DNA from 2 places in the Paenibacillus sp. SJS-P3 genome. Region 1 is predicted to be linked to the other one. Evidence: predicted binding sites of a transcription regulator. Region 1 holds the regulator's gene; the other holds the start of a gene.
The links. The regulator LexA, encoded in region 1, represses DNA repair genes until DNA is damaged. The targets are predictions, from matches to a motif close to CGAACATATGTTCG.
Positions count from the first base shown of each region.

Region 2: a site for LexA is predicted at 5,085-5,098, ahead of recA (recombinase RecA). Genes of this name have one in related genera too.

Region 1 covers NZ_CM160043.1:2,300,303-2,311,797, reverse strand. Annotated here, with positions in the region: gene metH (methionine synthase) at 1-476, opposite strand, end outside; gene AC06G8_RS10640 (1,2-dihydroxy-3-keto-5-methylthiopentene dioxygenase) at 632-1,174, shown strand; gene AC06G8_RS10635 (HAD family hydrolase) at 1,352-2,137, opposite strand; gene AC06G8_RS10630 (hypothetical protein) at 2,191-2,706, opposite strand; gene AC06G8_RS10625 (aldo/keto reductase) at 2,803-3,789, opposite strand; gene AC06G8_RS10620 (DUF896 domain-containing protein) at 3,791-3,982, opposite strand; gene AC06G8_RS10615 (LysM peptidoglycan-binding domain-containing protein) at 4,144-4,608, opposite strand; gene lexA (transcriptional repressor LexA) at 4,819-5,442, shown strand; gene AC06G8_RS10605 (hypothetical protein) at 5,579-6,151, opposite strand; gene AC06G8_RS10600 (GNAT family N-acetyltransferase) at 6,391-6,846, opposite strand; gene AC06G8_RS10595 (TetR/AcrR family transcriptional regulator) at 7,096-7,641, opposite strand; gene AC06G8_RS10590 (SDR family NAD(P)-dependent oxidoreductase) at 7,851-8,687, shown strand; gene AC06G8_RS10585 (cupin domain-containing protein) at 8,724-9,137, shown strand; gene glnA (type I glutamate--ammonia ligase) at 9,351-10,679, opposite strand; gene AC06G8_RS10575 (MerR family transcriptional regulator) at 10,715-11,128, opposite strand; gene AC06G8_RS10570 (methionine gamma-lyase family protein) at 11,221-11,495, opposite strand, start outside.
Region 2 covers NZ_CM160043.1:2,715,363-2,726,857, reverse strand. Annotated here, with positions in the region: gene AC06G8_RS12550 (DUF3243 domain-containing protein) at 1-87, shown strand, start outside; gene AC06G8_RS12545 (DUF3388 domain-containing protein) at 268-1,032, shown strand; gene AC06G8_RS12540 (helix-turn-helix domain-containing protein) at 1,056-1,979, shown strand; gene AC06G8_RS12535 (YajQ family cyclic di-GMP-binding protein) at 2,232-2,723, shown strand; gene pgsA (CDP-diacylglycerol--glycerol-3-phosphate 3-phosphatidyltransferase) at 2,858-3,433, shown strand; gene AC06G8_RS12525 (competence/damage-inducible protein A) at 3,633-4,883, shown strand; gene recA (recombinase RecA) at 5,173-6,237, shown strand; gene AC06G8_RS12515 (RecX family transcriptional regulator) at 6,364-7,044, shown strand; gene rny (ribonuclease Y) at 7,232-8,773, shown strand; gene AC06G8_RS12505 (TIGR00282 family metallophosphoesterase) at 8,838-9,632, shown strand; gene AC06G8_RS12500 (stage V sporulation protein S) at 9,759-10,019, shown strand; gene AC06G8_RS12495 (dipeptidase) at 10,131-11,099, shown strand; gene AC06G8_RS12490 (2-oxoacid:acceptor oxidoreductase subunit alpha) at 11,253-11,495, shown strand, end outside.

The sequences.
Region 1 (11,495 bases):
ATGCAGTCGACGCCGCCCTCGATCAGGGCGACCGCTTGCTCGAAATAGCTGTCTACCAAGCCTTCAAAGGTGACGCCGCCTGTCACCGACAGCGTTTTCGTAGTCGGACCGATCGCGCCCACGACGAAACGGGGATGCTCGGCGGTGGAATACTTGTCCGCCGCTTCCCTCGCGATGCGCGCTGCCGCGAGATTGATCTCCCGGGCCCGCTCCGGAATGTCGTACTCGGCGAGAACGATGCTCGCTCCCCCGAACGTATTCGTCTCGATGAGATCCGCTCCCGCCTCCAGGTACTGCTCATGGATGCTGCGGATGACCTCCGGCCGGGTCAGCACGAGCATCTCGTTGCAGCCCTCCAGCTCCTCACCGCCGAAGTCTTCGGCCGTCAGATCGACCTGCTGGATCATCGTGCCCATGGCCCCGTCCAGTATCAAGATGCGCTTCTCAAGCATTTCCTGCAAACTTGGCTTCGACAATCTTCTGCACCTCTCCGTCAAAAATCGTTATCCTTTAGTCTATCAGATGAACGCTGGAGTGAAAAGAACTGTAATCGACAACCCCCGAAAGTTGATTTATAATAGAAATTAGCGATATATTCAATTCATTTCAATGGGAAAAGAGGGAATTGCCGATGGCTGAAATCCGCATCCGCAATACGAACGAACGCATTTCCGGCGATGAGCAGGTGAAAGCATTTTTGGATTCCCAAGAGGTGCTTTACGAGCACTGGGACATGAGCAAGCTCGATGCGTCCCTGCAGGAGAAGTTCACCCTGAGCGACGACGAAAAAGCTTCCATCCTGGAAACGTTCGACTCCGAAATCCGCGATCTGGCCGGCCGCCGAGGCTATCAGATCTGGGATATCATCACTCTGTCCGAGTCGACGCCGAATCTGGACGAGCTGCTCCAGAAATTCGAGAACGTCCACACCCATACCGAGGATGAGATCCGCGCCATCACAGCCGGCAAAGGCATCTTCATCATCAAGGGCTCCGACGAAGTCGGCTACTTCGACGTAGAGCTTGAAGCCGGCGACGTCATCTCCGTGCCGGAGAACAAGCCCCACTTCTTCACCTTGATGGATAACCGCAAGATTGTCGCGGTACGCCTGTTCATCGAGAAAGACGGCTGGATCGCTCACAACTACTCCGATCCTGAATTCCAGAAAGCTTGATTGCCGGCGCCAAAAAGGCTGCCGCCCGTCGACTTCGAATGAAGACGACAAGGGCGGCAGCCTTTTTCTTATGGGATGATGATTCCAATCGCCGATTCGCGATGCCGGCCGCGTTCCCGCAGCCTGTCGCTCGGGACGCGGATGCTTGCGTGCATATCGGAACCGTCTTGCGACGCCTTATGCAAGCAGCGGAATGAGCTGATCCAATCTCGTAATTTCATGGCTGGGCACGATTTCCGGATTTTTCGCCTTTCCGCCCCGGTTGATCCATACCGATGTCATCCCGATCGTGTTCGCTCCGAGAATGTCGGTCGTAAGCTTGTCTCCGACCATGATGCCATCCTCCGGATCCACTCCGAGCAGCTCAAGCGCATGGCGGAATATGCCGGCATCCGGCTTGCCTTTGCCGTAATTGCCGCTGATGACGATCTCGTCGAAGTAGGAGGTCAGCTCGGGCACGCCGAGCAGCTTCTCCTGCTGCAGATCCGGGGATCCGTTTGTGAGCAGAAGCAGCTTGTACTTGCCTTTGAGGGCGTCCAGCACCTCGAAGGTCTCCTCGTATACGATCGGCCGCTCGCGGCGTTCCTTCGGGAAGCGCTCGGCAAGCTCCGCTCCAAGAGACGGATCGTCGATCCCGACGGCCGAGAGGCCGCGGGTCCAAGCATCCTTGCGGTAGCCTGGAGCCAGCTGCTCCAGCTTGCGGAACGATTCCAGCTCCCCCTCCGAAAAGCGGGCCCACAGCCCTTCAAGCGGATTGATGCCGATTTGCTGCGTGAACGGGAACGTTTCATAAGAGCTGTACAGCTCTCTCGCCTCCCGCTTCACCTCCGCCTCCAGACGCTTCGGATCTGCGCCGGACTGCTGCTGCGCCCATTCGCAAGTGGCCTGGAAAGCTTCGTCCACGCTCCGCTCATCCCACAGGAGCGTATCGTCCAGATCAAACAGTACCGCTTTCTTCGCCATCTCTCTCTTCCCCTCGAACCATTATGTCCATGCTGACGGCTGCAAGCCGGATGTCATTTCTGCGTAAAAGGAATGCCGTTGCGGGCGGCGAACTGCTCCAGGCTGACCGCCATCCGGTCCGTAGGATAACGGTTCAGCACCCGGGAGAACACCCAGTTCGCCCCTTTGACCTGCTCGATGACGACATAGCTTTTCATGACCGAGATGCCTTTGATGGCTTCTTTATTCAGACGCTTGTCGCCGGTCATGCGGCGTGTCTGCACAAAATCGGCTCCGACCGCCAAATAAGGGCGCCGCAGGAAGAACATCAGGGCCAGGAAGACATACATTGCCACGACGATCCAGTTCCAGTTCGTCGCTCCTTCATCTTTTGGAAGGATCAGCACATACAAGGCGACGAACAGCACGAGCATGATCGGGGAGATGTAGTTGCGGCCTTTGAACCGTTCCGTACGATCCCCGGACGCCGCGGGCTTGATGGCGGTCTGTCCCCTCTTCTTTCTAGTGGCATTGATCTGCGCCGAATTGCGGCGTACTTTGCGTTCCCAGGAACGAGACAATAGGGTCACCTCTGCGATTGATTTTGTTGGCCTTGTCAGGGCGGCTTGTCCATATACGTAGGCGGGGCGCCTCCCGTTTCGCGCGGAGACGCCGACGGCCGTCTGTCAGAGAGGCCTGCGGAACTTCTCCAGGAATCGCGTCGGATATTCCGAAGGAAGGCGGCTCGCTTCGTCCAAAGCAGCAAATTGCTCCTTCGTCAGCTCCCAGCCCGCGGCTCCCATGTTTTCTTCGTACTGCGCGTAAGTGCTCACTCCGAAGATCGGCGACGTGATGCCCTTCTGCTGGATGAGCCAGCGGAGAGCCGTTTGCGCCGGCGTCTTGCCGGCTTGCGCAGCGACCTCCATCAAGACGTCAAGGATGCGGAAGTTAGCATCCGTATTCCGGTATTGCCAGGAGCTCTCGCCGGCATTCGCAGTCAGCCTGCCTTCTGTCGGCTCCTGGCGCCCGTAACGGCCGGTCAGGAAGCCTCCGCCGAGCGGCGCCCATGGAATGATGCCGACGTTCTCCTCCAGGCAGAGAGGCACCATCTCCCGGTCCATCTCACGGTTCAGGAGGCTGTATTGCGGCTGCACGCTGATGAAGCGCGACCATCCCCGGCTGTCGCTCATGGCGAGCGCCTTCATCATCTGCCAGGACAAATAGTTGGAGCATCCTATGTATCTGATCTTGCCGGCGGAGACGAGATCGTCCAGAGCGCGAAGCGTCTCCTCCAGCGGCGTCGCATGATCCCATACATGGACCTGATAGAGGTCGATATAATCGGTGCCGAGCCGCTTCAGGCTCGCTTCCACGTTCTGAACGATATGCTTGCGCGACAGTCCGGCTCCGTTGATATGCTCTTCCGTCTGCATGCGGACCTTGGTGGCCAGCACATATTCGTCCCGATTGCCTGACATCGCCCGTCCGACGATCTCCTCCGATCTGCCTCCGGCATAGACGTTGGCGGTATCCAGGAAATTGCCGCCCTCGCCGCGAAAATGGTGGATCATGCGAGTCGCTTCTTCTTCAGATGTCGTATTGCCGAACATCATCGTTCCGAGACACAGCTCCGAGACGGCCAGCCCGCTTTTGCCGAGCAATCGGTATTCCATTTTATTGGCCCCCCTTGTTCTCGTCATCCACCCATTCAATGGTGTCCAGCTGCTGCTTGAAATTGCGCTTGAAATTGGCCAGATACTGCTGTCTGAGCTGCGTCCGTTCTATGACTTCCTCAGGCGTCAGCCCGACAGATTTGTGCTTGCGGGAAAGCTCGTTGATCCTCGCGATCAAGGTATCGATATCCACTAGTCGTTCACCTCTGTTCCTTGACGTTTCCTTCTAACTTTGAACTACGGAGAAGAGCTTGTCAAGAAAGCCAAAAAACCCCGGCGATGTCCGCCGGAGCTGATACCTATCGAGATGGAATTAGACTCTACCAAGCAAGCTGAAGCTCTAAAAGAAGCTGTTCAAGATTGCTTGGGAATGATCAAGGTCTGTCCCGCCTGCAAATCGGAATCCTTCAGCCCGTTGCGCTCCTTGATCATAAATACGCTGCGCCTGATGTCGTTGGAAAGGCCGGAATTCCCGGCGATGGACCATAGAGTGTCGCCGCTCGTCACCGTAATTGTAAGCTCGCCTTCAGCTGCGGGGGGGATGAGAGATGAGCTCGCTCCGGAAAATCCCCAGAAGCTGGAGAAGATCAGAAGGAACAGGAGGATTGACGCGACATAAGGAAGCAGGCGGCGCAGACGGCTGTTCCCAGATGGCCTTGCAGAGCCAGCGGAGGAACGGGTGATGAAACTGGAATCGCCAGCGCCTGCTCCGGGACGGAAGCATTCCTTGAGATAAATATGTTCCTGCTTCTGCTCTTGCCTGCGGACCGTTGCCTTAGAGCCGCGCTCCGGCGTGCTATATCCAGATAAAGTCATCATGACCGTTCACTCCCCAAACGTTTGTTCTTATTCACAGAATAACACGAACATTTGTTTTGGTCAACGCTTATTTGGAACGTATGTTCGCAGAACGCGCATGCCCGATGCGAACGGCTGTTTCTCGAACTTATGTTTGTACGAACTCGGGTTCTGTGCTATACTTTGCCTACATATTTCTTTCTACTAATTTCTAGTTTTGGAGTGATTGCGATGTCTAAAGTGTCCAACCGCCAGCAGGCCATTCTTGACTTCATCAAGAACGAAGTCCGGGACAAAGGCTATCCACCTTCAGTACGTGAGATCGGCGAGGCGGTAGGCCTGGCATCCAGCTCCACGGTGCATGGCCATCTGGACCGCCTGGAGAAGAAGGGCCTGATCCGCCGCGACCCTACCAAGCCGCGCGCCATCGAGATCCTCGACGGCGACGATGCCGCCATGCTGCCCTTTCCCGTCTCGATCAGCCGCGTTCCCGTCGTCGGCAAGGTAACGGCCGGAGTGCCGATCATGGCGACCGAGAACATCGAGGAGTACTTCCCTTTGCCGGCTGATTATGTCGGCGACCACGAGGTGTTCATGCTGAGTGTCGTCGGGGAGAGCATGATCGAAGCGGGCATACATAATGGCGATTACGTCATCGTCCGCCAGCAGCCTTCCGCCAGCAACGGCGATATCGTCGTGGCCATGACGGAAGATGACGAAGCGACGGTCAAGACGTTCTACAAGGAACGCGACCATATCCGGCTTCAGCCTGAGAACTCCTCCATGGAGCCGATCCGGCTCAAGAATGTGACGATACTCGGCAAGGTAATCGGATTGTTCCGCAATCTTCACTGAGGCTTGTCCCTTTCCGGCGAATAGGAAGTCTCTTCCATTACCCCCATGCTTTCGGCTTTATTCAGCCATTCGCGCACTCTGACAGAGTGCGCGTTTGTTTTTCAAAGGTTCTTATTTTTCGCTGCTTTTCGCATGCTCATTGGAACTTTTCATGGAAAAATTCGTTCCGGTAGATATGCTTGGAGCCAGGGTATTGAAAACTCATGTAGAACCCGAAAGATTCAAGATGAATTCCGGTCAAGTGCCGGCTTCGCACATAAGGCCTGATCAATCGACGGAACCTTTCCTCCTGCCCGCTTCGAATCAGAACCGCCGCCTCCCTGGCGAAGATGCCGCTGCCGGCCAGCTGCCGGTAGAGCGGCAGCACGGCCCCCGAAAGCCTGCGGAGCATTGCTGCAGAGAAAGCGGATTGCGCCGTTCCGGGAGGAATGGTCGTCGCATTCGTGTACGTCTGAACAGGCGGCGGATATTTGAAGTCCACGAAGAAACCGATGCCGTTCGTACTGAACGAATTGACCGGCGCAAGCAGAACCTCCTCCCTGAACAGCTTCAACAGCGTGTCGAGATCCGCCGCTCGTACAGCAGCGCTCCATTCCTCAGCGAATGGACGGCTTCGAACGAACCGGGCGTATAGCGGCAGCATGCTGGAGGCTGTCCGCGCAAGCACGATTCCCGACACCCGAGCCCGCGGCTTTGATTGTCTTGCCACGCTCTTCCCCCCTGTGGACCGGATCAGGACCGCAATCCTCCGGCAAGATGCCTATGAGTATGAGCCTATGCCCTCTCAGATTGTCTGAGAACAAAGAAAAAACGGCTTGTCCGACAGGACAGCCGCTGTTAAAGGCCTATAGAGTGCGAGCAAAGCACGTATCGAAAGCGCAATGCTGCAGCGGCGGATACCGCAGATCACACCAATTGTTGGAGTCCCTTATCGTCTGCTCCGTTATGTTACAACGGTTTTGTCATGAATACGCTGTTCGGGTCCTCCGCATAGTCGGCGAACGGTCCGCATTCAATGAAGCCGAAGCTCTCATACAAATCCCTGGCCGGAACGAAAGCAGCCATGGTGCCCGTCTCCAGGCTTATCCGAACGTAGCCCCTTCGTTTCGCTTCCCCGATGATATGTTCAAGAAGCTTTCGCGCAACCCCTTTCCTCAGATGCCTTGAAGCCGTCCTCATGGATTTGAGCTCGCCATGACTGTTGTCAAGCTCCTTGAGAGCGCCGCAGCCGAGCAGCTCATCCCCGTCCCATACGCTCCAGAACGTAATTTCCGGCTTCTTCAAACCGCTGAGATCCAAGGCATGCATGCTTTCAGGCGGAGAATTGTCGGCCATCGCCTGGAGATGTTCCCCGATCAATGCCTGGATTTCAGGTCCGTTCAAGTCGTCCACGGTTATGCGCATCATTCGCTTTCTCCCCTAACCAATCCGTTTACCGTATTATATCGGCGTTCAGCCCAGAAAAATAGGGAGATGCGGAAAGAAAATGTTCCTCTTTTACGCCTTGCTTTTAGACCAGGCTGGCTGATCATCAGCGGCATGTATGCGTTCATTGCAATCTCGGCAGCTTCCGAACGCATCCGATCGGGTTTCCTTGTATCGTTGTTCCAATTCGCGCTCCGATCGCCGGCAACCGCATCACCCTCTGCCTTTCTAAAGGTTCCTGTCCAAGAGCATGCCTACTTGTTCTGCTATGCTTTGAGAAGAACCGGGTATTTCTTCTTTGAAATATGACTCCACAATTCCGACTACAGCCGCACCAAAAAACTGCAGAACCACCTCTTTGCTCAGACCGGCATTTCTCCCTGCCGCAGCATCCACTTCGCTTTCTAATTCCTCGATGACGAAATCAAGGAAGCGGCTCCGAAAAAAAGGGGCTCCTTTGCTCGACAACATGGCCGAGAAGAAGGAATAGTGCCGTTCAAAATAGTCGAACCAAAGTGAATTCCCTTCTGCAAAAGACAGATCGGATCCGACTGCGCACAGCTTTCCAAGCTCGCCGATATGCTCTTCGATTAATTGGTCCAGCAAGTCATACTTGTCCAAATAATGATGATATATCGTTCTGCGGCCAACGTTCGCCCGGTCAGAAAGATCTTGCATGGTGATCTCATCAAAGCTCTTCTCTGATAGGAGTTGAACAAAAGCATTCTTGATGGCTTCTTTAGATTTCAGTATTCTTCTATCCACGGTCGACACTTTAGCCATCACCATACTTTTTTTGGAATTTATCGCACATTTCACTTCGCCTTGTGCAATAAGGCGCAAACGCAGCCAGATTGATCCTTGCAGAGAGTCATCTGCCATCTTATATTATACACATATGTGCGATATCGCACTAACATGCAGTTAATTGCACGACTTGCTACACCAGCTTACACAATAAACTAGACCAGGAGGCAGTCATTATGTCGGAACAAAAAGTATGGTTTATTACAGGTGCAGGACGCGGCATGGGGGTTGATATTGCAAAGGCAGCCTTGGCAGCGGGACATAAAGTCATTGCTTCCGGACGCAATACAGATAGAGTCAAGCAGGCAATCGGAGATGACGAAAATCTCCTCGTTGTCAGATTGGATGTTACCAGCCTTGAGGAATCCAAATCAGCCGTACAGGCAGCCGTTGAGCGTTTCGGCACGATCGATGTGCTTGTCAATAATGCGTCCAGCTTTTATGCAGGCTTCTTTGAAGAGCTGGCCCCGACGCAAATCCAGAAGCAACTCGACACCAACCTCATTGGACCGATGAATGTTACGAGAGCCGTTCTTCCCGTCATGCGCAAAGCTCGCTCCGGACATATTATTTCCATCTCTTCGCTCGCAGGCATCGTTGGCCAAGACTTTTGCGTGGCGTATTCGGCTTCGAAATTTGGCCTTGAGGGTTGGATGGAGTCTCTCCAGCTGGACGTCGCTCCATTCGGAATCCACACCACCATTGTCGAGCCAGGATTCTTCCGGACCGAGCTGCTTGAGCCGGAGTCGACCATTTGGTCCGAGCTGAGCATTGACGATTACGCCAGCCGCACAGCAGCAACGCGCTCCGGATGGGAAGCAATGAACGGGAAACAAAGCGGGGATCCATCCAAGCTTGCCCATGCGCTGCTGACCATCGCCAGCGAGAAGCAGCCTCCGCTGCGCTGGATTGCCGGCGCAGATGCAGTCGCTGCTATTGAGCAAAAGGTGAATGAACTTCAGAAGCAGATCGATGCTTATCGCGGCTTGTCCACGTCTCTGTCTTATGAGTAAGTGAAGGAAAAACATTTAACAGAGGAGAAATCAAGGATGGCAAAATATGAAGAAGTAAAACATGGAGTTATCTTTCCCGTTGGAGAAAAAAATGAAGCCTATGCAAACTATTTCATAGGCCAAAGTTATCTCAAAACCTTGATTGCCGACCCTAAAGTAAATGTCGGTGTCGGGAATGTGACCTTTGAACCCGGATGCCGGAATAATTGGCATATCCATCGGGATGGATTCCAGCTTCTGCTCGTTACGGGGGGCGAAGGTTGGTATCAGGAAGAAGGGAAGCCTGCTCAACGGCTGAAAGCCGGCGATGTTGTCGTTACTCATGATGGCGTAAAACATTGGCATGGCGCGGCAAAGGACAGCTGGTTCGAGCATCTTGCCATTACGGCCGGCAAGCCGGAATGGCTGGAGCCCGTATCGGATGAAGTTTACGAAAAGGCATCCCAGTAGAGGCTTCATGGTTGAGTTTGAAACGACAAAGCCCGCTGACCATTTGGTCAGCGGGGCTTAAATTTTGCATGGAGAATTCAGGCGCATAGTCACTATGAGCGCAGCGATCGGTTCATGCAGCGACTCGGCCATTGGCACGGCGTCCCTGCAACCGCAGCCGTTTGCCTCGCTGCTGCCATTCGAGCACTCTGGCTACAACGCGGTTCTCTCCACTTAGTACAGAGTCAGGTACTGATCGCGTTCCCACTCATGCACTTGCGTCTTGTACATGTCCCACTCGATTTCCTTGAGCTCGTAGAAATGCGCCAAGGCGTGGTCGCCGAGAGCTTCCGTAATGATCTCGCTGCGCAGCAGCTCGTTCAGAGCTTCGCGAAGATCCTCCGGCAGGCTCGGTATGCCGTCCTCGAGACGCTCTTCGTCGGTCATGACATAGATGTTGCGGTCGATCGGAGCCGGCAGCGGCAGCTTGTTCTTGATGCCATCCAGGCCCGCCTTCAGCATGACGGCCAGAGCCAGGTACGGATTCGCCGCCGGATCCGGGTTCCGCACTTCGACGCGGGTGCTGAGGCCGCGGGAAGCCGGAATGCGGATCATCGGGCTGCGGTTGCTTGCCGACCAGGCGACGTAGCTCGGCGCCTCGTAACCAGGCACCAGACGCTTGTAGCTGTTGACGGTCGGATTGGTGATGGCGGTCATCGCGCGTGCATGGCGCAGAAGGCCGGCCATGTAATAACGCGCCGTCGGGCTGAGTCCGAGCTGGTCGTCCTCGTCATAGAAGGCGTTCTCTCCGCCGCGGAACAGCGACTGATGGCAGTGCATGCCGGAGCCATTGACTCCGAACAGCGGCTTCGGCATGAAGGTCGCGTGCAGGCCGTGCTGGCGCGCGACAGTCTTGACGACGAGCTTGAAGGTCTGGATCTGATCGGCCGCTTTGATGGCGTCCGCATATTTGAAGTCGATCTCATGCTGGCCGGGAGCGACCTCGTGGTGGGAAGCTTCGATCTCGAAGTCCATCTCCTCGAGCGTCAGCACGATTTCGCGGCGGCAGTTCTCGCCGAGGTCCATCGGCGCCAGATCGAAATAACCCCCCTGGTCGTTGAGCTCGGTCGTCGGCTCGCCCTTCTCGTTTGTCTTGAACAGGAAAAACTCAGGCTCGGGGCCGACGTTCATCGCGGAGAAGCCCATATCCTCGGCTTCCTTGAGCACGCGCTTCAGAATGCCGCGCGGATCGCCGGCGAACGGCGTGCCGTCCGGCATGTAAATGTCGCAGATCAAGCGGGCGACGCGGTCCTCCGTAACCCACGGGAATACGACCCATGTGCTGAGGTCGGGATACAGGTACATATCGGATTCCTCGATGCGGACATATCCTTCGATCGAGGAGCCGTCGAACATCATTTTATTGTCGAGAGCTTTCTCAAGCTGGCTGACCGGGATCTCGACGTTTTTGATCGTGCCCAGCAGATCCGTGAACTGCAGACGGATGAATCTGACATTCTGTTCCTTGGCGATGCGCTTGATATCTTCTTTGTTGTAACTCACCGTATCTACTCCTCACATCATATAATAGGTTGCTGTCAGCGTTTGTTCGGGAAAAAACGGCTCAGCTGGCCTTGGATGAGCGAAGCTTTGCCAGGGCGCTTCTCTTGCAGCTGCTGCTTCAGGAGCAGGCGGAGCTGGGAATCGCTGAGCTCGCGGCGCTTCACTTCGGAAATCTCCGTCATGATGGTCGCATCCTCGGATTCCTTGGAGACCGGGTTCATCACCTGCTTGATTCCGGCGATGTTGACTCCCTTCTCGATGAGGGATTTGATCTCAAGCAGCCGCTCCACGTCGTTAAAGGAAAACAGCCTTTGGTTGCCCGAAGTCCGCGCCGGGACAATCAATTCATGCTGCTCGTAATAGCGGATTTGGCGTGCGGTCAGGTCCGTGAGCTTCATCACGATTCCGATCGGAAACAAAGCCATATTGCGGCGTATATCGTCAGCCATGTTCACATCAACCTTCCAATCGCGATAAGTTATGAACCTATTGTAATCGCGCGACATAAAGGTGTCAAGTCATGTTAGGTTCTTGTGTAAGTTTAACTGACAATAATGCCCTGCTGCTCCAGTCTTTGAAGCGACTGCAGCAAAGCGTACTTGACATGGGAGTAGGTCAATCCACCTTGCATGTACGCGATATAAGGCTCGCGGATGGGCGCGTCGGCAGACAGCTCCAGGCTGCCTCCCTGGATGAACGCGCCGGCCGCCATGATGACCGGATGCTCGTATCCCGGCATGTCCCATGCCTCCGGCACGACATGCGAGTCGACAGCCGCCGCCGCCTGAATGCCTTGCACAAATGCCGTGAGAGCGT
Region 2 (11,495 bases), 420 kb from region 1:
GTGCTGAAGGAGATCTGGGACGTCGGAGACGAGGAAGAGCGCAAGACGATTGCCCGCCTCATGGTGAAGCTGGTCAATCACGGTTGAATCATCGACTTTCGGCGGAGAGCTCCCATTCGGGGGCTTTTCTACTTGGCTCTGGACATCAAGATTCCGATATCGAAAAACCGTCGGAATGATCATTGCGGATTCTTGCCGAATCATGTAGAATGTAGGCTTATAATGAAGGGCATAAAGACAGCTCATTCCCTCAGGACGGTGTGATTAATGGAATCCAAACAGTGGTATATGGAGTACAAAATACATAAGAACCGACCTGGCCTGCTTGGGGATATCGCATCCCTGCTCGGCATGCTCAACGTCAACATCATTACGATCAACGGGGTGGAGGACCGCACCCGCGGCATGCTGCTTCAGACCAATGACGACGAGAAAATCGAGATTCTCGGCAAGATGCTTGCCAAGGTCGAGAACATAACCGTCAATAAGCTGCGTCCCCCGAGCCTGGTGGATCGGCTCGCGGTGCGTCACGGACGTTATATCGAACGGGATTCGGATGATCGCAAAACCTTCCGCTTCACGCGGGACGAGCTCGGACTGCTGGTCGATTTCCTCGGCGAAATCTTCAAGCGGGACGGCAATCAGGTCATCGGACTGCGCGGCATGCCGAGGGTCGGCAAGACGGAATCCATCATCGCCGGAAGCGTCTGCTCCAACAAGCGCTGGACGTTCGTTTCCTCCACGCTGCTCCGCCAGACGGTCCGCAGCCAGCTGTCGAGCGAGGAAATGAATCCGGACAACATCTTCATCATCGACGGCATCGTCAGCACGATCCGCTCCAATGAGCGCCATCACGCCCTTCTCCAGGAAATCATGGAGATGCCTTCGACCAAGGTCATCGAGCATCCGGACATCTTTATCCGTGAATCCAATTATGATTACAGCACTTTTACGACTATTATCGAGCTTCGCAATACGCCTGACGAAGAAATCTCCTATGATTCCTTCACCGTCAATTATAACGATTTTTAATTTGAGAGGAGGCATGGCCAACCATGTCTGAATTGGGCCAAACCCTGCGCACGGCAAGGGAAGAAATGGGACTGTCCCTGGACCAGGTGCAGGAGATGACCAAGATCCGCAAGCATTACCTGACCGCGATCGAAGAAGGCAATTACGCCGCGCTTCCAGGCAGCTTTTATGCCCGTGCATTCGTCAAGAACTACGCAGAGGCGGTCGGTCTCAATGCCGACGAGCTTCTGAACTACTACAAGAACGAGCTTCCAGCGGCTCCGGCGGCCTCGGCTGTAGAACCGGCGACTGTCCCGCAGCCGCCGCGTAAGGCATCGACTTCGAGGGCGACCTCCGAACGGGTCGGCAAGCTGGGATTTTCCGTGCTGATGTGGGCTTTTCTGGCGCTTATCGTCGTCTTGATCTGGATTTTCGTCATCAAGCCGGATCGGCAAACGCCGACGGCAGACGAAACGCCGATCACGACGAATACGCCCGGACCTGGACAATCGCCGTCTCCGGGAGTTGCTGCTGGAGGAGCCAGCCCGTCGCCCAGCCTGACGCCGACGCCGACGCCGACCCCGACGCCAACCCCGGATGGGGCCGTGACGTTCGACCGCAAGTCGGGCAAGATTGATTATTATAAGACCAACGGCGCCGTCACCATTGAACTGAGCTTTACCGGCACCGCATGGATCGAGGTCCGCAAAGGCGGTCCCAAAGGCGAATTCCTGTACAACAAGGCTGCTGAAGCTGGCGACACCCTGTCCGTACCGGTGGATGACATCATTTACCTCAATACCGGACGCGCGGACAATACCGAGATTACGGTCGGGGGCCAGCTGATCGACGACGGAGACCGTCCAAGCTCGAAGAAGATCCAGTTCGAGCCGGCATCCGGCGGCGATGCCGATTCGGCCGGAACAACCGATGGCACGAGCGGCTCAGATGCCGAAAACAGCCAGTAACGACATGACAAGGCATCCCTGCGCGGGATGTCTTTTTGTATTTCGCGATTGAAAATGAGGCTGGAACGGAAAGATAAAGAGCTGTAAGGAAGCCGATGGAGCGCGGCATCCTGTACGTCTTCGGTCCAAAGGGGAAGGATGCGGCAGAACTGCAAGTCATATTCCTCGGAAATGCAAAGGCGTCCCCGCCGGTTATACTTTCGCAGCCGGATGTTTTATAATAAGAGGAACGCCAAGTAAGGAGGATTTGCCATGAGTTCCGAAAATTCGTTTGATATCGTATCGAAGGTCGATCTGCAGGAGCTGAACAACGCAATTGTCCAAGCGGAGAAGGAAATCGAGAACCGCTTTGATTTTAAAGGAAGCAAGAGCAGCATCAAGCTGGAGAAGGAAGAGCTGGTCGTCCTGTCGGACGACGAGTACAAGCTCAAGAGCGTCATCGACATTCTCCAGACCAAGATGATCAAGAGGAACGTCCCGATCAAGAACATGGACTTCGGCAAGATTGAAGCCGCCTCGCTCGGGACCGTGCGCCAGCGCATCAAGCTGAAGCAGGGGATCGGCCAGGACGACGCCAGGAAAATCAATATCCTTATCCGCGACTCCAAGCTGAAAGTGAAAAGCCAGATCCAGGGAGACCAGCTGCGCGTAACCGGCAAGAGCCGCGACGATCTGCAGGCTGTCATGGCTTTGCTCCGCGGCGCAAATCTGGAGTTGGACCTGCAGTATACGAATTACCGGTAACAATTTTGACAGCGGGTTTTCGGTTCGTTTATACTTTTATCGTATAGGGACCGGCTATGTCTGTTCTTTTGAGAATGGCCTCCCGGGTTGCGTACATACTTTAGGTTAGAGTTTTGTCAGGGAGGGGAACCCGCGTGAATTTGGCCAACAAGATCACGCTTGCGCGTATTTTTCTCGTGCCTGTAATCATGTTCTTTTTGCTGATCCGTCTTGATCTGGGATCCATAAAGTTCGGGGACTATCAAATTACGTACACGCAGATGATCGCCACGCTGATATTCATTATCGCGGCCAGCACGGATGGCCTGGACGGATATTTGGCCCGCAAGAACAAGATGGTGACCAATCTCGGCAAGCTGCTCGATCCGCTCGCCGACAAGCTTCTCGTCGCGGCCGTGCTTATTTCTCTGGTCGAGATGGATAAGCTGAGCGCTTTGTTCGCTATCGTCATCATCAGCCGCGAATTCGCAGTGACCGGCCTCCGGCAGATCGCTCTGCTGGAAGGCTCCGTACTCGCTGCAAGCACTTGGGGCAAGTGGAAGACCGGCGTCCAGATCGCCATGATCATCGTGCTGCTGCTCAACAATTTCCCGGGAGCATTCCTGGACCTGCCTCTGGATCTGATCCTGAGCTGGGCTGCCGCATTGATTACGGTATGGTCGGGCATCGACTACTTCATCAAAAACCGCAATCTTATCCCGGTTGAATAACCGGCTGGAAAAGGCCATCGATCCCCGCCGGGATCGGGGGCCTTTCTTGTACGCTTGAGGATGGCGCCGCCGGCTGCATCCTTCATTTTGTTTGGGAACGCTTGGCTGGCATCGAGGAACCTGTGCACGGATGGCGTTCCGCCGATGGTCTAGTCATTAATCATCGCAACAAACCCAATCCTGGAGGAGAAATGCCATCATGAAAGCCGAAATCATTGCGGTCGGAACCGAACTGCTGCTTGGCCAAATCGTCAACACCAACGCGCGTTACTTGTCACAAGAGCTGGCAGGCCTGGGCATCGACGTGTATTTTCAGACGGTCGTCGGAGACAATGCCTCCCGGCTGAAAGAAGCGATCTCAATCGCTTCTTCCCGGGCTGATCTGCTCGTCTTCACGGGAGGCCTGGGGCCGACGATGGACGATTTGACCAAGGACGTGCTTGCCGACATGCTCGGTCGCAAGCTGGTTGTCCACGAGCCTTCCCTGGCGAGAATGGAAGCCTTCTTCGCGAGCCGCGGCGCCCATATGGTGGAGAGCAACATCAGGCAGGCGAACTCGATCGAAGGAAGCGCCGCACTGGACAACGAAGCGGGACTCGCCGTCGGCAATGCCCTTGAACAAGACGGCATCCGATATATTCTGCTGCCCGGACCGCCGATGGAGATGAAGCCGATGTTCGAAGGTCCCGCGACAAGCTGGATCCTTCAGGAATACGGCCGTGGAGCGGCGCTTCACTCCCGCATTCTCAGATTTGCCGGCATCGGCGAATCCAAGCTGGAGCATGAGCTGATCGATCTTATCGAAGCCCAGACCGATCCGACGATCGCTCCTTACGCCAAGGAGGGAGAGGTGACGATCCGCCTGTCGTCCAAATCGCCGAATGAAGCGGAAGCTCTGAAGCGGATCGACGATATGGCCGCGACGATCCAGTCGAGGGTCGGCAGCTACCTGTATGCGCAGGAGGACATCCCGCTGGAGGAAGCGGTCCTGCGGCTTCTGCGCGACCGCCGGCACAGGCTCAGCAGCGCCGAGAGCTGCACCGGCGGGCTGCTCGCCGAGCTGATCACCTCGAGGCCTGGCAGCAGCGGAGAGTTCCTGGGAGGCGTCGTCACGTACACCAATGTGCTCAAGCATCGGCTGCTCGGCATTCCGATGGAGATGCTGGAGGGCGCGGGAGCGCCGGGGGCGGTAAGCGAGGCGACGGCAGCCTTGATGGCCCAGCGGGTGTCCGAGACGACCGGCAGCGACTGGGGCGTATCCATAACGGGCGTAGCGGGTCCGGGAGAGTCCGAGGGCAAGCCGGTCGGACTTGTCTACATCGGCATCTCGCGCAAGGGCATGGAGGCTTCCGTATACACGCTGCAAGCCGGCGGCAGCCGGGACATGGTGCGGATGCGCGCAGCCAAGCACGCCTTGTACCGGCTGTGGACGTTGCTGAAGGAATCCTGAGCCGCCGATTCCGGAGGAATGCGCCGGCGGCGGCAGTCGGCCCGGCTCCGGCTATGTTCCGGGTTCTCTTGTATGGACATCGGGAATGGGCTACAATGGAGACAGTTAACGGAAGAACCGTAGCTTGCATGCGCAGCTGCGGTTCTTTTTTTTGTCGAGATGCCGCAGCGGATACGGAGGTGGCGCCGCGGACAAGAAAAGCGAATGTATGTTCGAAAAAAAGCTTGGCAAAGTAATGCAAACAGGCTATGATAGAACTATAAAATGATGAATGAAGGATGTGGATCTCTTGTCAGATCGCCGCGCAGCTTTAGATATGGCTCTCCGCCAGATTGAGAAACAATTCGGAAAAGGCTCCATTATGAAACTAGGCGAGTCCACGCATATGACCGTTGAGACGGTTTCCAGCGGTTCCCTCGCATTAGATATCGCACTCGGCATCGGCGGATTCCCGCGAGGCCGCGTCATCGAAGTATACGGTCCGGAATCCTCCGGCAAGACGACGGTCGCTCTCCACGCGATCGCGGAAGTGCAGCGCACGGGCGGACAAGCCGCCTTCATCGATGCGGAGCATGCGCTTGATCCGCTTTATGCGAGCAAGCTCGGCGTCAACATCGACGAGCTGCTGCTGTCGCAGCCGGATACCGGCGAGCAGGCTCTCGAGATCGCCGAGGCGCTCGTGCGCAGCGGCGCGGTAGACGTCATCGTCATCGACTCTGTCGCCGCTCTCGTGCCGAAGGCCGAGATCGAAGGCGAGATGGGCGATTCCCACGTCGGCCTTCAGGCGCGCCTCATGTCGCAGGCGCTGCGCAAGCTGTCCGGCGCCATCAGCAAGTCGAAGACGATCGCGATCTTCATCAACCAGCTTCGGGAGAAGGTCGGCGTCATGTTCGGCAATCCGGAGACGACTCCCGGCGGCCGCGCCCTGAAGTTCTACTCCAGCGTTCGTCTCGACGTGCGCCGCATCGAGAGCATCAAGCAAGGCAACGACGTCGTGGGCAACCGCACACGGATCAAAGTCGTGAAGAACAAGGTGGCGCCTCCGTTCAAGCAGGCGGAGATCGACATCATGTACGGAGAAGGCATTTCCCGTCAAGGCAGCATCATCGACATCGGCGTCGAGATGGACATCGTCAACAAGAGCGGCGCTTGGTTCAGCTACAACGGCGACCGTCTTGGTCAAGGCCGCGAGAATGCCAAGCAGTTCCTCAAGGACAACCCTGCCGTAGCGGATACGATCGATACCAAAATTCGCGAGGCGCATAACCTCAACGCTGCCGCCGAGCGGGCAGCCGCGGGTATCAATCCTCCTGTAGAGGAAGACGAGCTGGACGAGCTGGAGCTGGACGTTTAAGCCGTCCTGCAAGCATTCCAGGAGTTCTTGCACGGAATAGACCGGCCTGACAGGGAAGCACCTCTGAATCGTTCAGAGGTGCTTTTTTGCTCAAGCTATCCGATCGTGGATCAGGAAGGAGGCACTATGCAGGACAGCAGCGAGAAAGTCGTGACCAAGGTAGAGCCTGACTCCCGCAAACGTTCCTATTACTGGATCTGCCTGGACGGGAATGAGGAGCCGGAGTTTTCCGTCCATGAGGATATACTCGTCAAGTATAGGCTGCTCAAAGGGAGCGTTCTCAGCAGCGAGGAGCTGGAGGGAATCCAATCGGAGGGAGACCGGTATAAGGCTTATGCCTCAGCTCTGTATTATGCCGGATTCAAAATGAGGACGGCCAAGGAAATGGCGGACTATCTGAAGCGCAAGGAATATACGGAGCCAGATATCCGCTATGCGGTCGAACGGCTGCAGCAGGAGAAGGTCATCGATGACCGCGATTACGCGAGAATGTACGCCGCCCAGAAGGTGAAGAGCAGCCAGAAGGGGCGCCGGCTGATCCGTCAGGAGCTGGAACAGCGCGGGGTGTCGAAGCTGACCGCCGGCGAGACGATCGAAGCGCTCGATGTCGGGGCCGAACGGGATGCGGCATTCAAGGCCGCGGCCAAGAAATGGCGGAGCCTCAAAGGCGAGGATCGCGATAAGCGGCTGAAGCTGACAGGATTTTTGCTGCGCCGCGGTTTCCAGGGCGATCTGGTCCGGGAGGCCGTGCGGCATGTGTCGGAAGGGGAGGAACTGGAGACCGAAGGGCTCTGGCTTGACAATTGAAATTGCGTAAAGCTACAATAATAGTGCATCCGCGAGTGAAAGGGATGTATTTCCTTTCGTAAATGGGTTCAAGATTATTAGTCTCCATTCTACAGTCTTAGACACGGTTTGGAACCGAATCGCAACAACTGAATATCATTCCCGGCTTTTTTTCAGCCTTGGTGAATGCAACGAGGAGGTGAACAAGATGAACGCCATTTGGGTGGTCTTGATCGTTCTCGTTGTTGGCGCGATTACCTTTGGGATTGGTTACTTCGTCCGAAAGTCGATCGCCGAGGCTAAGATTTCCAGTGCAGAGCAGGCTGCCGTCCAGATCGTCGAGCAGGCGAAGAAGGAAGCGGATGCCCTGAAGAAGGAAACCGTGCTGGAAGCGAAAGACGAAATCCATAAACTCCGTTCTGAAGCGGATAAAGACATTCGGGAGAGACGCAACGAGAATCAGCGTCTCGAAAGACGGCTGCTGCAAAAAGAGGAGTCACTGGATAAAAAACTAGAAGCACTCGAACGCAAAGAAGAATTGGTAGCCAACAAGGAGAAACGAATCGAAGAAACACAAGATCAGATCGACTCCATCTACAGGCAGCAACAGAGCGAGCTCGAACGGATCTCCGGCCTGACCACAGAGGATGCGAAGAGCATCATCTTCACCAATGTGGAACAGGAAGTCCGCCACGAAACTGCCCAGATGATCAAGGAAATCGAGCAGCAGGCAAAGGAAGAGGCGGACAAGAAGGCGCGCGACATCATATCGCTGGCTATCCAGCGTTGCGCCGCCGACCATGTGGCGGAGACGACCGTATCGGTCGTCACGCTGCCGAACGAAGAAATGAAGGGCAGAATCATCGGCCGCGAAGGCCGCAACATCCGCGCGCTGGAAACTTTGACGGGTATCGATCTTATCATCGACGATACGCCGGAAGCGGTCATCTTGTCCGGCTTCGATCCTATTCGGCGTGAAATCGCCCGCACCGCACTTGAGAAGCTCGTTGCGGACGGACGGATTCACCCGGCTCGAATTGAAGAGATGGTGGAGAAATCCCGCCGCGAGGTGGACGAGCGTATCCGCGAGTATGGGGAGCAGGCAACTTTCGAAGTCGGCGTGCACGCCATCCATCCGGATCTCATCAAGATTCTCGGCCGCCTGAAGTACCGGACGAGCTACGGCCAGAACGTGCTCAAGCACTCCATGGAAGTCGCTTATCTGACCGGGCTGATGGCCGCCGAGCTTGGCGAGGACATTACGCTGGCCAAGCGCGCCGGACTGCTGCATGACATCGGCAAGGCTCTTGACCATGAAGTGGAAGGCTCACACGTCGAGATCGGCGTCGAGCTGGCCCGCAAGTACAAGGAGCATCCGGTCGTCATCAACAGCATCGCGTCCCATCATGGCGACTGCGAAGCCACTTCCGTCATCGCGATGCTGGTCGGAGCGGCAGACGCCTTGTCTGCAGCGCGCCCAGGCGCACGCCGCGAGACGCTGGAGACGTACATCAAGCGTCTGGAGAAGCTGGAGGCCATCTCCGAATCGTTCGACGGCGTCGAGAAATCGTACGCTATCCAGGCCGGACGCGAAGTTCGCGTCATGGTGCAGCCGGAGAAAGTCGACGATACCGAGGCTTTCCGCCTTGCCAGAGACATCACGAAAAAGATCGAAGGCGAGCTCGATTATCCGGGACATATCAAGGTCACGGTCATTCGAGAAACCCGCGCGGTCGAATACGCCAAGTAATACCGTGGATCATCCCGCTCTCCGGAGCGGGATTTTCTTTGCAATCCGAAGGAGGCAAGTCATGTTGAAAGTCATGTTCATCGGAGATATCGTCGGCAACGTCGGCCGCACGGCGCTGCGCAAGGCGCTGCCCGCTCTCCGGTCCAAATATAATCCCGACATCATCATCGTGAACGGCGAGAATGCAGCGGCGGGCAGGGGAATTACGGCCGCGATCGCCAAAGAGTTTTTTGACTGGGGAGTCAACGGCATTACAATGGGCAACCACACCTGGGACAACCGGGACATCTTCGAGTGGATCGACGATGAGGAGAGGATCGTCCGCCCGGCCAACTTCTCGTCTCAATCGCCAGGCCGCGGAGCTGCGGTCATCAAGGTGAACGGCAAGAAGCTCGGCATCCTGAACCTGCAGGGCAGGACATTCCTGCCGCCGAATGACGATCCGTTCCGCGTGGCGGATGAGCAGCTGGAGCTGCTGCAAGAAGAAACCCGCTGCATCATGGTCGACTTCCATGCGGAAGCGACATCCGAGAAGATCGCGATGGGCTGGTATCTTGACGGCAGGGCGAGTCTTGTCGTCGGCACGCATACCCATGTGCAGACGAACGACGACCGGATCCTTCCGGGCGGGACCGCCTATCTGACGGATGTAGGCATGACCGGGCCGATGGACGGCATCCTCGGAATGGAGCGGAACGCCGTGCTGCACAAGTTCCTGACCGGCCTTCCGTCGAGATTTGTCGTGGATGAAGGCGACTGGCATCTGCACGGACTCCTCGTCCATATGGACGAAACGACTGGACAGTCTGCGAAGCTCGAGAAAATACGATTGACCGAGACCTCTCTAGCGATGTACTGATAAGAACTTTGGCGAGCCCTGGAGACGGGTATCGGAATGGAAGAAGGAATTTTTTGTCCTCTCTAGAATAGGTATGAAAGTAGTGTAGAGCCGCAGCTACCCATCATTCCCGAGGAGGTACTTTCCATGGAAGTATTAAAAGTTTCCGCTAAGTCCAATCCAAATTCCGTCGCAGGGGCACTGGCTGGAGTTCTAAGGGAACGTGGAGCTGCTGAGCTGCAAGCCATCGGGGCTGGAGCCATCAATCAGGCGATCAAGGCTGTAGCCATCGCCCGAGGTTTCGTCGCTCCGAGCGGGGTAGACCTCATCTGCATCCCCGCCTTCACCGATATCGTCATCGACGGCGAAGACCGCACAGCCATCAAGCTGATCGTAGAGCCGCGCTGACGACCGGACAATTTATCCCATTCGACCTGTTTACGGTGTAAGCAGGTTTTTTTGCGTCCATTTGAGGCTATGGATTCATATCATGCAAAACGGAACAGGAGGCTGCAGGCCATGAAACACCCTGTACTCGGAGTCGCGGATCTGCATTGCGACGTGCTCAGCAAGCTGCTGAGAAATCCGGAGCTCGACGTCTGCCAAGCCGCTGGCGGCTCCGACAGCCGGCAGCTCGACGTGACGCTTGACCGTCAGCTGGCAGCAGGTTATATGCTTCAGGCCTACGCGATTTATTTGACGGAGAGCAGGCCGAAGACATTCGACGCCGTTCTCAGAAGCATCGACCTTTTCTACGAAAAGATCGTCTCCAATGATGCCTACCGGTTCGTGGGAAACAGGCGGGATCTTGAGCGCAGCCTTGCCGATCGCCGGATCGCCGCCCTCTTGACGCTGGAAGGAGCGGACGGGCTGGAAGGCGACTTCGCGATGCTGCGCATTGCGCGCAGGCTGGGAGTCCGGATGCTTGGCCTGACCTGGAACTATGGGAACTGGGCAGCCGACGGGGTCATGGAAGAACGTCAAGGCGGACTCACGGAGAAGGGTCGGCAGCTGGTCCGGCATTGCAACGAGCTCGGCATCATTTTGGATGTGTCGCATTTGACGGAAAAAGGGTTCTGGGAACTGGCGGATCGGACAGAGAGGCCGTTCATCGCATCGCATTCCAACGCGAAGTCAGTCTGTGCCCATCCGAGAAATCTGACCGACGATCAGATTCGGGCTCTCATTGCGCTGGGGGGAAGGATCGGCATGACCTACGTGCCTTATTTCGTCAGCAGCGCGGAGCAGGTGCATATCAGCGACATCCTTCGCCATATCGAGCATATATGCGCCTTGGGAGGAGAGAAGCACATCATGCTCGGGTCCGACTTCGACGGCATCGAGCAGTATGTGGAAGGCCTTCGGCATCCCGGCGACGTCCGCTCGCTGCGCTCCGCTCTCGTAAGCGAGTTCGGAGCGCGGCAAGCCGCAGCTTTTTTGAACGGAAACGCGGTTTCCTTCCTTCTGAGCGAGCTGCCGGCGGAATGAGACATCAGGCAACTATCAGTATCTGTTATAGGTTCCATCGGATTCCTGTATGAGAGCTTTTCTCGATAATGCCTTGCATTTTTAAAGGTTGGGGCATAAAATTTATGGAGATTGTGAAAAAGGTCTCATACGCAGATGAGGAGTTGGACGCAAGTGATCAGTCAGCTGTCTTGGAAAATAGGAGGCCAGCAGGGCGAAGGCGTGGAGAGCACCGACCGGATTTTCTCCACCGCTCTCAACCGCCTCGGCTATTATTTATACGGGTACCGTCATTTCTCCTCGAGGATCAAGGGCGGACATACCAATAACAAAATTCGCATCAGCACATCTCCCATCCGGGCCATCTCGGATGATCTCGATATTCTTGTCGCGTTCGACCAGGAAAGCATCGATCTC